2 regions of the Komagataeibacter ossonobensis genome follow, and region 2 is predicted to be linked to the other one. Evidence: predicted binding sites of a transcription regulator. Region 2 holds the regulator's gene; the other holds the start of a gene.
The links. The regulator HrcA, encoded in region 2, represses chaperone genes, less so after heat shock. The targets are predictions, from matches to a motif close to GTTNGCACTCNCNNNNNGNGAGTGCNAAC.
Positions count from the first base shown of each region.

Region 1: the regulator HrcA is predicted to act here: its motif matches at 4,587-4,615, upstream of groES (co-chaperone GroES).

Region 1 is NZ_JBXAYQ010000001.1:396,817-403,432, reverse strand. Features, by position in the region: gene AC1RQ9_RS01815 (ATP-dependent DNA helicase) at 1-1,961, shown strand, start outside; gene AC1RQ9_RS01810 (cold-shock protein) at 2,006-2,209, opposite strand; gene groL (chaperonin GroEL) at 2,504-4,153, opposite strand; gene groES (co-chaperone GroES) at 4,215-4,505, opposite strand; gene AC1RQ9_RS01795 (dienelactone hydrolase family protein) at 4,982-5,644, shown strand; gene AC1RQ9_RS01790 (S-methyl-5'-thioadenosine phosphorylase) at 5,766-6,616, opposite strand, start outside.
Region 2 is NZ_JBXAYQ010000006.1:79,476-86,091, forward strand. Features, by position in the region: gene AC1RQ9_RS06640 (penicillin-binding protein 1A) at 1-2,062, opposite strand, end outside; gene AC1RQ9_RS06645 (aldo/keto reductase) at 2,173-3,060, opposite strand; gene hrcA (heat-inducible transcriptional repressor HrcA) at 3,179-4,258, opposite strand; gene rph (ribonuclease PH) at 4,406-5,134, shown strand; gene rdgB (RdgB/HAM1 family non-canonical purine NTP pyrophosphatase) at 5,131-5,748, shown strand; gene AC1RQ9_RS06665 (NAD(P)H-dependent flavin oxidoreductase) at 5,881-6,616, opposite strand, start outside.

The DNA of each region.
Region 1 (6,616 bases), on a different contig from region 2:
TCGCGCTTTCGCGTGGGCAGGCGGGAAACGCGTCCTTCATCGGACTGGCGCTTGTGGCGCTGTGGACGGCGCATACGCGTGATGGCGACCTGTTTGGCGGTGACCTGCCCGGATGGTTTGCCGACCTGTTCGGCCGCGGCCTGCTGAGCAGCATTGCCGACCGGCGTGGCGAATGCATCCACGGTGCGTGCCCGCATTACCAGCAGTGCATGGTCGAACATTCCATCCGCCGCGCCCGCACGGCGGATCTGGTGATCGCCAACCATGCGCTGGTCATGTCACAGGCGGCATGGCACGCCATGGACGGGACGGACACCAATAACGAGGACAACACCCCCACCCGCTACATCATGGATGAGGGCCACCATATCGCCGATGCCGCCGACAGCGCCTTCGCCCTGGAACTGTCGGGGCTGGAGGCGGCTGAACTGCGGCGGTGGCTGCTGGGGGCGGAAGGCGCACGGTCGCGCGCGCGCGGATTGCGGCGCAGGCTGGAAGACCTGCTGGTGCATATCCCCCGGATCGAGACGCCACTGGATACGGCGCTGATGGCCGCCCGCGCCCTGCCTGCGCCGGGATGGTCCGCCCGCCTTGCCGCCCTTGACCCCGGCAACAGGACGGCAGCCCCTGCCGATGCGCCGGTGGAAGCGGATGAACCCGTCCTGTCCAACCCGTCGGAAGTCCTGCTGCATGAACTGCGCCAGCAGGTGCTGGCCCGCACGCATGGCAGCCCCGAAGGGGGCGGTCGCCGCAGCGACAGCGAATGCGACCTGCACCCCATGCCCGAATCCCTGCATGGGGCAGCACAGGGACTGGAACGCGCCCTGCGACGGCTGGCCGAACCGCTGCGAACCCTGATCGCCCGACTGGATGAAGCGCTGGAGACCGAAGCGGACTGGCTGGACACCCCCATGCGTGAACGGATTGCCGCCGCCATCCGCTCGATCCGCAGGCGGGCGCTATCGCGCGTGGATGGGTGGTGCGCCATGCTGGGCACCATGCAGGCAGGCGCGCCGCCGCCGGAAGGCGAGACGCCGCAATATATCGACTATATCCGCATGGACCGGCGCGAAGGCCAGAACCCTGGCGAGCGGGATGTGGGCCTGTACCGCCACTGGCTGGACCCGACCATTCCGTTTGCCAGCGTGCTGGCGGCGCCTGCCCATGGCGTGCTGGTCACATCAGCCACATTGCGCGATGAAACAGGGGAAGATACGGCGAATGACAGCGCCGAGCGCGCATGGGACGCAGCCGAAGCCCGTTCGGGCGCGATCCACCTGCCATCCCCCGCAATCCGGTCGTCTTTTCCAAGCCCGTTTGATTACGCGAAACAGAGTCGCGCCTTCATCATCACCGATGTGGCGCATGATGACCCGGCGGCGCTGGCAGGAGCCTACCGCACGCTGTTCATGGCATCGAACGGGGGCGCGCTGGGGCTGTTTACCGCCATATCGCGGCTGCGCGAAGTCTATCGCCGCATCGTAACCCCGCTGGAGGCCGCGGGCCTGCCACTGTTTGCCCAGCATGTGGACCCGATGGACAACGCCACACTGGTCGACATCCTGCGCAGCGAGCGCAATGCCTGCCTGCTGGGCACGGATGCGATGCGTGATGGGGTGGATGTGCCGGGCGATGCCCTGCGCCTGGTGGCGTTCGAGCGCGTGCCGTGGCCGCGTCCCGATATCCTGCACCGTGAACGGCGCATTCACCTGTCTGGTGGCGCACCGGGGCGCTATGACGACAGGATCGCCCGCCTGCGCCTGCGCCAGGCGTTCGGGCGCCTGATCCGCAGCCGACAGGACAGGGGTGTATTTGTCCTGCTGGACAGGCGCACCCCGTCACGCCTTCTGTCCGCCTTCCCCGAAGGGGTGGCGGTCCGCCGCCTTGGCCTGAGTGCCGCGGCAAGGGAGATCACAGCCTTCCTGCAGGCGCAGGATACATCCGTGGACCAGCTTTCCTGATCATGACTCCCCCCCTGGGCCGCCCTGCTACGGGGGGCAGGGCGTCAGAGCGCCTTGAGGTTGGTCGCGGCGGCCTTGCCACGTTCCATGGCGATGTCGTAGCTGACAGCCTGATCCTCGTTCAGGCCACGCAGGCCGGCGGCCTGCACCGCGGTGATGTGCACAAACACGTCCTTGCCGCCATCATCAGGCATGATGAAGCCAAAACCCTTGGTTGCGTTGAACCATTTTACTTTTCCGGTAGCCATAGCCAGTCTCTTCTCCAGCGCCATCCTTGCCGGTCCTAATACCGGCAATCCGGGCGCGTGCCTTTACGGCCATGAAAAAAACGGGGCATCCGGAAAACACCCTGCCACTTTCACGTCGTTCGTGCTCACTAGGGGCAGCATGAAATGACCGCCCGTGTCAAATCATCCTGACATGCCCGGTGCGCACATCCCAGCCATGTGTACGAAAAAAAGGGGGAAGGACCACTGGCCCTTCCCCCTTTTTTCGTGGCGCTGGCCCCCGCATGCGCGGGGACCATGACATGCCCGGCCGGATCAGAAATCCATACCGCCCATGCCGCCCATACCACCCATGCCACCTTCCGGCATTGCGGGGGCCTTCTTTTCCGGACGCTCGGCCACCATCGCTTCGGTGGTGATCAGCAGGCCGGCAACCGATGCCGCATCCTGCAGCGCCGTGCGGACAACCTTCATCGGATCGATGATGCCGGCTTCCACCAGGTCCTTGTAGTCGCCGATCTGGGCATCGAAACCATAGGTGTAGGTGTCGTTTTCCAGAACCTTGCCGGCGATGACCGCTCCATCTTCACCCGCATTGTGGGCGATCTGGCGCAGCGGAGCCTGCAGGGCCTTGCGGATGATGTCCGCACCGACGCGCTGGTCGTCGTTATGGAAGTGCAGGCCACCCAGCTTGGTCGATGCGCGGGCCAGTGCCGTGCCACCACCGGGGACGATGCCTTCCTCAACCGCCGCACGGGTCGCGTGCAGGGCGTCGTCAACGCGGTCCTTGCGTTCCTTCACCTCGATCTCGGTGGAGCCACCGACGCGGATCACGGCAACGCCGCCTGCCAGCTTCGCCAGGCGTTCCTGCAGCTTTTCACGGTCGTAGTCGGAGGTGGTTTCCTCGATCTGCGCGCGGATCTGGCTGCAACGGCCCTTGATGCCGTCCGTGTTGCCAGCGCCTTCGACAATGGTGGTGTTTTCCTTGTCGATGTGCACCTTCTTCGCGGTGCCCAGCATGTCCAGCGTAACGCTTTCCAGCTTGATGCCGAGGTCTTCGCTGATGACCTGGCCACCGGTCAGAATCGCGATGTCTTCCAGCATGGCCTTGCGACGGTCACCGAAGCCCGGCGCCTTGACGGCGGCGATCTTCAGGCCACCACGCAGCTTGTTGACCACCAGGGTCGCCAGCGCTTCGCCATCAACATCTTCCGCAATGATCAGCAGCGGACGGCCGGACTGCACGACCGCTTCAAGCAGCGGCAGGATCGGCTGCAGCGAGGACAGCTTCTTTTCGTGGATCAGGATGTAGGGGCTGTCCAGATCGACGGTCATCTTTTCCGCATTCGTCACGAAATACGGGGAGATGTAGCCACGGTCGAACTGCATGCCCTCGACCACGTCCAGCTCGGTGTGCAGGCCCTTGGCCTCTTCCACCGTGATGACGCCTTCGGAGCCGACCTTCTGCATGGCCTGCGAGATCATCTCGCCGATTTCCTTTTCGCCATTGGCGGAAATCGTGCCGACCTGTGCCGTCTCGGCCGGGGTCGTGATCTTCTTCGCGTTCTTCTTCAGCTCTTCAATGACAACGCCAACGGCCTTGTCGATGCCGCGCTTGAGGTCCATCGGGTTCATGCCGGCGGCAACAGCCTTGGCACCTTCACGCACGATGGCCTGCGCCAGCACGGTCGCCGTGGTGGTGCCGTCGCCTGCGATGTCGTTGGTCTTGGATGCGACCTCACGGACCATCTGCGCGCCCATGTTCTCGAACTTGTCGGCCAGTTCGATTTCCTTGGCGACGGAGACACCGTCCTTAGTGATGCGCGGTGCGCCGAAGCTCTTGTCCAGGACAACGTTGCGACCCTTCGGGCCCAGCGTCACCTTTACCGCGTCTGCAAGAATGTCCACGCCACGCAGCATGCGCTGGCGGGCTTCACCGCCGAACTTTACGTCCTTGGCTGCCATTTTCTTCTTCTCCGATATGGAAAGTTTAAAAGGTTACTCGGTCAGGAAAGCGCCGGGTGGGTCAGGCGACCACGCCCATGATGTCGCTTTCCTTCATGATCAGCAGTTCTTCACCGTCGATCGTCACTTCCGTGCCCGACCACTTGCCGAACAGGACGCGGTCACCCGCCTTCACGTCGAGGGGAACAATCTGCCCCTGTTCGTTACGGGCACCTGCGCCCACCGAGATCACCTCGCCTTCCATCGGCTTTTCCTTGGCGGTCTCAGGGATGATGATACCACCTGCCGTTTTTTCCTCGCTCTTGAGGCGACGGACGACCACACGGTCATGCAGGGGACGAAATTTCGTCATGGATCGCTCCAAATCTCTTAAAAGGTAACGCCCTTGAATCAAGCAACGCCACCGGTTGGCGCGCGCGCCAGGCCGCATCGCGTTAGCACTCCCCTCATGAGAGTGCTAAGAACCAGATAGGAAGCCCCCCGACAGGTGTCAAGAAGCGGGACGAGACCAGGTGCGCATAATTCGCACCCCGAAGACAACAAAGCGGGATATCGAAACTTTGTTGTTTAATATCAAATAGTTAAAAGAAACAATCCAACCCCGTCAAAAGTGGAAGCCCAGCCGTCACCCCAGCGCATGATGAATGCGCGCACCGATTCCCGGCAGCCGTTCGGGGCACTGCCAGAACACCGGCGCCTGCCCCGTTCCAGACCGGGACAACAGGGAAAAATTCTCATAAACCGTCTCATCACGCGGGTTTCATATTGACGCGGAAGGGCACGGCATCATTGTGTGGCGGGCAACGAAGGAACGAATGGAGTAAAGGCATGGGCGCAGTCATCACCGTTACAGCGGCGGACGGACACACGTTTTCCGCCTACCGGGCTGGCCGGCCGGATGCCGCGCGCTGCGTTGTGGTGGTGCAGGAAATATTCGGGATCACGCCCTATATCCGCGCCGTATGCGATTCCCTTGCGGCAGAAGGCTATCAGGCGATTGCGCCAGCCCTGTTTGACCGTGTGAAGCGCGACGCCATCCTGCCCTATGACGATGCCGGCATGCACGAAGGCCTGAAACTGCGCAGCGAGATTGCACAGGCCGATACGCTGAAGGACCTTGTCGCGGCGGCGGAGATGCTACCAACGGAAAAGAAGGGGATTGTCGGCTTCTGCTGGGGCGGGAAGCTGGCATGGGAGGCGGCGTGCCATACCAAAGCGTTCGCGGCGGCGGTGGCATGGTATGGCGGCGGCATTGCCCAGACCCGCAACCAGGTACCCAACTGCCCGGTACAACTGCATTTCGGCGCGGACGACGCGCATATCCCCGCCGATGAGGTGGACGCCATCCGTGCCGCACATGAAGATATCGAGATTTTCACGTATGAAGGGGCCGATCACGGCTTCGGCTGCACCGATCGCCCTTCCTATAACGAAGCGGCCGCCACGCTGGCCATGCAGCGCACGCTGAGCTTTTTTGAACACTGGCTGTAATACAGCCCGCATAAAAAAACGCCCATGCCTTCCGGCATGGGCGCTTCTTCAAAAGATAAACGTTCCTGGTACAGCTTTTTGGAAAAAGGCGGCACCTGAAGGCTTTTATGACTTTTTCAGGTCAGACCCGGTTCAGCACGCGACCCGCAACGGCTTCCAGCTTCTTCAGCAGGGCCGGGTCGCGTTTGTCGGGTACCGTGATGATGGCGTGTTCCAGCGCGCGGTCACATCCCGCGTAACAGGGGCCACGCTTCGCACCCAGCTTCGGGATGACCGAACGGACAAGGGCGCGGGCACGACTGGCGTTTTCCTGCATGACCTTGACCACGGCATCCACCGTCACGCTGTCATGATCGTCGTGCCAGCAATCGTAATCCGTGACCATGGCGACGGTGGCGTAACAGATCTCGGCTTCGCGGGCCAGCTTGGCTTCGGGCATGTTGGTCATGCCCACCACGGAACAGTCCCATGAACGGTACAGGTTGCTTTCGGCGCGGGTGGAAAACTGCGGCCCCTCCATGACCAGATACGTGCCGCCACGGGTCACATCCAGCCCCAGTTCCCGGCACTGACCTTCCAGCACGTCGCCAATACGCGGGCACAGCGGGTCGGCCATGCCGACATGGGCCACGCAGCCGGTGTCGAAAAAGCTCTTTTCACGTGCAAACGAACGGTCGATGAACTGGTCGATCACCACGAAATGGCCCGGCGGCAATTCTTCCTTCAGTGAACCGACAGCCGAAAGCGACACGATATCGGTCACGCCCGAACGCTTCAGCGCGTCGATGTTGGCGCGGTAGTTCAGGCGCGAGGGCGGTAGCGGATGACCCCGGCCATGACGCGGCAGGAACACGCAGCGCACGCCATCAAGCCTGCCGAACAGCAACTGGTCGGACGGCTTGCCCCACGGGGTTTCGACCGTGCGCCATTCCTTGTCTTCAAGACCTTCGATATCATACAGGCCGGAACCGC
Region 2 (6,616 bases):
CGATGGGCCGGTCAATGCCCGCGCCCGCGCGCACGCCGGTGCCGCGGCGCACCACGTCCTGCATCATCGCCACGATCTGGCTGGCGGACGTGGCCGAGACAACCTGCGGCCGGGTATCCTCCATCTGCGGGCCATCGGTGGCCATGCTGCCGGCCTTCCACGTTATGCCATCGGGGCGCCATACGACGTTGCCGTTACGGTCCTTGATGTCATCCACCAGGGTGGGCATGACCAGCCTGCCGCCATTGGCGATGGTGGCATAGGCGGCGGCTTCACGCATGACGGTGGTTTCCACCGCCCCCAGGGCTGCTGGCAGCACCAGCGGCATGGAATGGACAAGGCCAAGCTTCTGCGCCAGATCGGCCACCGGTTTCATGCCGATCTGTGCGGCAAGGCGGATGGTGACCAGGTTGCGTGATTCCCGCAGCGCATCATGCAGCGTGGTCGGGCCCCAGAAATCCTTTTCATAATTGTTGGGATGCCATTCGCCATAGCTGACGGGGGAGTCATCGAATTTCTGCGAAGGGGAAATCCCCTGCTCCATCGCCGCCAGATAGACGAAGGGCTTGAACGACGACCCCGGCTGGCGCGCCGCCTGCGTTGCACGGTTGAACTGTGATTCCCTGAACGACCAGCCCCCCACCATGGCCATGACGCGCCCGGTATGCACGTCCACCGTGGCCAGCGCACCTTCCACGCGCGGCACCTGCCGCACGGCAACGCCGCCGCCATCGGCCTGCGGTTCGATCAGGATCACGTCACCTTCCTGCAATCCCTTGCCGGTGCGCATCCATGTCCGGTCACGTGCCAGCAGTTCACCGGTATGGGGAATGACGGGATCATGCCCCTCCAGCCAGCCCACGCGCCCGGTGGTGGCGGACAGCACAACTGCGACCCGCCACTGTTCCAGCATGGCGGCGGGTGCTGTGACATGGGCCAGCGCATTGGCCCAGTCGCCGCTGGCATCCGCTGCATCGATATGCGTGAACGCGCCACGCCAGCCACCATGCGCGCGATCATAACGCAACAGCCCGTCACGCAGGGCGGTCGTGGCCACCTGCTGCAGATGGGAATCGAGCGAGGTATGAACCGACAGCCCGCCTTCCATCGTGGTGCCGATGCCGTAGCGTTCGATCAGTTCCCGGCGCACTTCCTCGGCAAACCATTCGGAACCGGGGACCGGGCCGGGCCGGGTAAAGTTGGCGGGCACCAGCGGCTCCTGCTGGGCCGTGCGCGCTTCCTCGGGCGTGATGACCTTCAGGTCCGCCATGCGGTCCAGCACCCAGTTGCGCCGGTTGGTCGCCGCCTGCACGAAGCGGTGGGGATTATAGTTGGTGGGCGACTTGGGCAGCGCGCCAAGGAAGGCGGCCTCGGCATTGTCCAGCTGGTCCAGCGGCTTGTTGAAATAGGTCTGGGCCGCAGCCCCGATGCCGTAGGCCCCTTCGCCAAGGTAGATTTCGTTCAGGTAGATCTCGAGGATCTGTTCCTTGCTCAGCGTCTGCTCCAGCCGCATGGCCAGCAGTGCTTCCTTGATCTTGCGGTCGATGGAGACCGCATTCGACCCCAGCAGCATGATGCGCGCGACCTGCTGCGTGATGGTGGACGCCCCGATGGGACGGTGCTTTGTCCCGTGCATCATCATGTCGGTCAGGCCCGCGCGCGCGATGGCCATCGGATCAACACCGCCATGGGTGAAGAATTTCTGGTCTTCCGCCGCAAGGAAGGCATCGCGCACACGTTCGGGTATGGCGCTGTAGGGCACGAATATGCGCCGTTCCGCCGCCAGTTCCGCCATGACCTGATCATCGCCCGAATACAGGCGGCTCATGACCGGGGGCTGGTAGGTACGCAGGCCGTCAACCGTGGGCAGGCCCTCGCTCAGGCGTTCATATTCCCCCCATGCCAGAAGGGCCGCCCCACCGCCACCCAGCAGCAGGACGGCAAGCGCGCTGCCCGCCAGCCAGCGCACCATGCGGTAACGCGGGCGGCGCGGGCCGCCAGCGCCGGGGCGTGAGGGTCCATCAATCCGGCCATCACGGCCTGATCCGTCAGCAAGCGTCATCCGGTATCCAATAGGGAAAGAAAGGGGCGGTTGTGTGTCGAGACCCCTGTCTAGCATTGTCCGCCGCCGCCGTCGCCCCCGATCCGCCGCCCTGTTGGCGTGCCGGCCGCTTACGCGCCGTTACGGCTGGCCCATTCCGCGCGCCCATCATTATCAAGCTGCTGGAATTCCTCATGGCTCAGTTCAATGGCGGTGGCAGCGGCGTTATCGGCCAGATGGTCGGGACTGCTGGTGCCGGGAATGGGCAGCATGACCGGCGCACGGCGCAGCAGCCACGCCAGCGCGATCTGTCCGGGCTGCACGCCCTTCTCGCTGGCCAGGCGGGTCAGCAGCGTGTCCCCTCTGGTCAGGCTGCCCGCCGCCAGCGGCGCCCACGGGATGAAGCCGATATTTTCCTTCGTGCAGTAATCCAGCACGTCTTCGGAATAGCGGTTGACGAGGTTGAAGCGGTTCTGGACCGTGGCGACAGGGAAATACAGCCGCGCGCGTTCGATCATCTCCACCGTGACTTCCGACAGGCCGACATGGCGGATCAGCCCCTGCGCGCGCATGGCGGCAATGGCCTCGAACTGCCGTTCAGGCGTGCAGTCAGGCCCCACGCGGTGCAACTGCCACAGGTCGATGCGTTCGACCCCCAGCCTGCGCATGCTCATCAGCACGCACTGCCGCAGGTAATCGGGGTTGCCAACCGGTTTCCAGATATCGGGACCGTGGCGTGTATGGCCGCCCTTGGTGGCGATGATGGTGTCCGTGTAGGGATGCAGCGCCTCGCGGATCAGGTCCTCGCTGACAAACGGGCCGTACGCATCTGCCGTATCGACGAAGTTGATGCCCAGTTCCGGCAGGCGCCGCAGGGTGGCCAGTGCCGCAGCCCGGTCGGCGGGTTCACCCCATATGCCCTTTCCCGTAATGCGCATGGCGCCAAAGCCAAGCCGCGTGACCTCCAGGTCACCACCAATCATGAACGATCCGGACTGCCTTGCATCGGGCGTGAACATGCCATTCTCCTTGCGCGTTGGGCGACCATGCGCCTGCGTGGGCGCCGGGTGCGTGTGGCTGGTCTGTGTCCCCATTAAGGACCGCGGGCGGCGTGGGTTGCATTGCAATCCCGTCGCCTCAGCCCAGCATCCGCCCGATCACCCGCGCCGTGTAATCCACCACGGGAATGATGCGGGCATAGTTGATGCGGGTGGGGCCGATCACGCCAATCGCGCCGACAATGCGGTTGGAATCGGTGCGTGCGGGGGCCACCACCACCGACATGCCCGCCATGCCGAACAGCCCGCTTTCCGCCCCGATGAAGATCCGCACCCCTTCGGATTCGCGCGCAAGGTCCAGCAGGCGCAGCATGGTTTCCTGTGTTTCCAGCCGTTCAAACAGCATCTGGATCGTGGTCAGGCGTTCGATTTCCGTCACATCGGCCAGCAGGCGGCCCTGCCCGCGTATGAACAGGGTGCCGCCGCGCTCGTCCGCGTCGCTCCATGTTGCCAGCCCGCTTTCCACCACTTCCGCCGTCAGGTGGTCCAGTTCGTTGCGGTTGGCCGTCATGTCGGTGCTGACCGTCTCGCGCAGGCGGTCCAGCGTCTGGCCCGACAGGTGGGCGTTGAGGTAATTGCCCGCCTCCACCAGTGCGGATGGCGGCAGGCCGGGCGGGGTCTCGATCACGCGGTTTTCCACCTGCCCATCCGCGCTGACCAGAATGACCAGTGCGCGCCCCGGACCCAGCGCCACGAATTCGATATGCTTGATGGTGGTGCCATCACTCTTGGGGGCCATGACCAGCCCCGCCGCCGATGACAGGCCCGACAGCATGGACGATGCCTGCGCCAGCGTATCCTCCAGCGAACGGCCCTTTACGTCCAGCATGCCCGCGATGCTTTCACGCTCCTCCTCGCTCAGGTTACCGAACTGTAGCAGGCCATCGACAAACAGCCGCACGCCCTTTTCCGTGGGCAGCCGCCCTGCCGATGCATGCGGCGAAAACAGCAGCCCCGCATCGGTCAGGTCCGCCATCACATTGCGAATCGTGGCGGGAGAAAGCGACAGCGGCAGGCGCTGCGACAGGGTGCGCGACCCCATCGGTTCGCCCGTTTCGACATACTGCTCCACGATCTCACGCAGGATCGCGGCAGAACGCGCATCAAGCCCGGACAGCAGGGCGGGCTGTGATACCTGTGGCCGGTTTTCCATCGCCATGCCTCCCGTGTTGCACGTATCCATTCACCATGCGGACCATCCGCGTCCCCATCATAGCAGATCCTGCCGCGTCCTGCCCACGCGGGACTGGAAATCGGGACGGGTTGCAGGCTATGCCGCCCCATTACCTTGCGGAGTTTTACGCCCATGCGCCCATCCGGCCGTGCCATTGACGCCCTGCGTCCCGTCTTCATCCAGCCCGGCTTCGCCCACCATGCCGAAGGGTCCGCCCTGATCCGCATGGGCGGGACCGAAGTCCTGTGCGCCGCCACGGTGGAAACGCGCGTGCCCTCCTTCCTGCGCGGCAAGGGGCAGGGCTGGGTCACGGCGGAATACGGCATGCTGCCGCGCGCCACCCACAGCCGGGGCCAGCGCGAGGCCGCACGTGGGAAGCAGACCGGCCGTACACAGGAAATCCAGCGTCTGATCGCCCGTGCCCTGCGCGCGGTGGTAGACCTGAAGGCACTGGGCGAAATCTCGGTCACGGTGGATTGCGACGTGCTGAACGCCGATGGCGGCACGCGCTGCGCCGCGATTACCGGGGCGTGGGTGGCCCTGCGCCTGGCGCTGGAAAAACTGGTACGCGACGGCACCCTGCCCGCCCTGCCGATCAAGGGACAGGTCGCAGCCATATCGTGCGGGCTGACGGATGACGGCCCGGTTCTGGACCTGGACTACAGGGAAGACAGCACGGCGAGCGCCGACGCCAATTTTGTCCTGACCGCCGATGGCGGCATCGTGGAAATTCAGGGTACGGCGGAAAAGGATCCCTTTACCGAAGCGCAGTTCAATACCCTCATGCGGCTTGCCCGCACCGGCACGGCTGAACTGTTCCGTATCCAGACCGCCATCGTGGAAGAGGCATTAAAGGCATGAACACATCCCCCACCCGCCTGAACCGTGGCGACACACTGGTTCTGGCCACCCATAACCGGGGCAAGATCGCGGAATTCGCGGCCCTGCTTGCGGGATACGGCATCCGTGTCGTCTCCGCCGGAGACCTGTCGCTGCCCGAGCCGGAGGAAACCGCCGACAGCTTTACCGGCAACGCCGCCATCAAGGCCGCTGCGGCAGCAAAAGCCGCCAACCTGCCCGCACTGGCTGATGATTCGGGTTTCTGTGTCGCGGCGCTGGATGGCGCGCCGGGCATTTTCTCCGCCCGCTGGGCTGGCCCGAACAAGGATTATCCTGACGCCATGCGCCGCATCCATGACCAGATGGGGGATAACCCGGACCGCAGCGCATGGTTCATTTCCGTCCTGTGCCTTGCATGGCCAGACGGGCGGGCCGAAACCTTTGAAGGACGCATTGACGGCCATGTCATCTGGCCGCCGCATGGGGAAAACGGCCATGGCTATGACCCCATCTTCGCCCCCGGCAGCGGCACCCGCAGCTTTGCCGACATGACGGATGTGGAAAAGAACACCATCAGTCACCGCGCACTGGCATTTGCGCTGTTCCGCGATGCCTGCCTGCCCGCGACAGCATAAAGAAAAAGCTTCAAAGCACGCCGCCTTTTTGAAAAAAGGCGGCACCCAAAAACTTTCATCATTCCCGATCATGATGAAAAAAGGCCGGTGCCCTTAGGACAACCGGCCTTTTCCACAGGTTTCATGATCGCGTTAACGCCCGGTCATGATCCGTTCCAGTAATTGCGCCACGGTGGGCACGAAGCCGTTGGCATAGAACGGGTCGGTCGCAAAACGCCATGCGTTCGTGCCGCCGAACATCAGGTTGTGGTCAATCACATCCGCCTGATCCGGCCCATGGGCATGGGCCGCCGCCTGCAACGTTTTCTGGATGCAGTAGGAACGTGGGTCCGCCTTGTGCCCGTTGGAATAGGCAGGCGGCTTCTGTGACCAGTTGGAAAAACGGCATTCCGACAGGCAGCCCATGCAGGCCCCCTGATCGGCCAGGATTTCCCGCGCCTGTTCCGGAGCCACGAACACCAGCGTATTATCCGGTGTGCGCATGGCCTCGGTATGGCCTTCCTCGATCCACAGCCGCGCGCGCTGCGCATCAGCCGGGGTGACATAAACCTGCCGCCCCCGTGCACCGATGGCCAGCGCCGCCGTATGTTCGCCCATCGCTTCAGGGGAGAACGGAATCTGCCGTTCCGACCGCCCCCGCAATTCGCGCAGGAACGAATTGTTCACCGCAGACGAATAAAAACCGGTGGGTGAGAAACGGTTGAGGAATACATCCCCCTTCTTCAACGTCAGCAGACGCTGCTTCCACGCATCGGGAATCGGGCTTTCGCGCGTCAGCAGCGGCCGGGTGCCGAACTGGAACACGATCGGACCCAGCTCGGGGTTGTCGATCCAGTCCTGCCATTCCTCCAGCCACCACACGCCACCG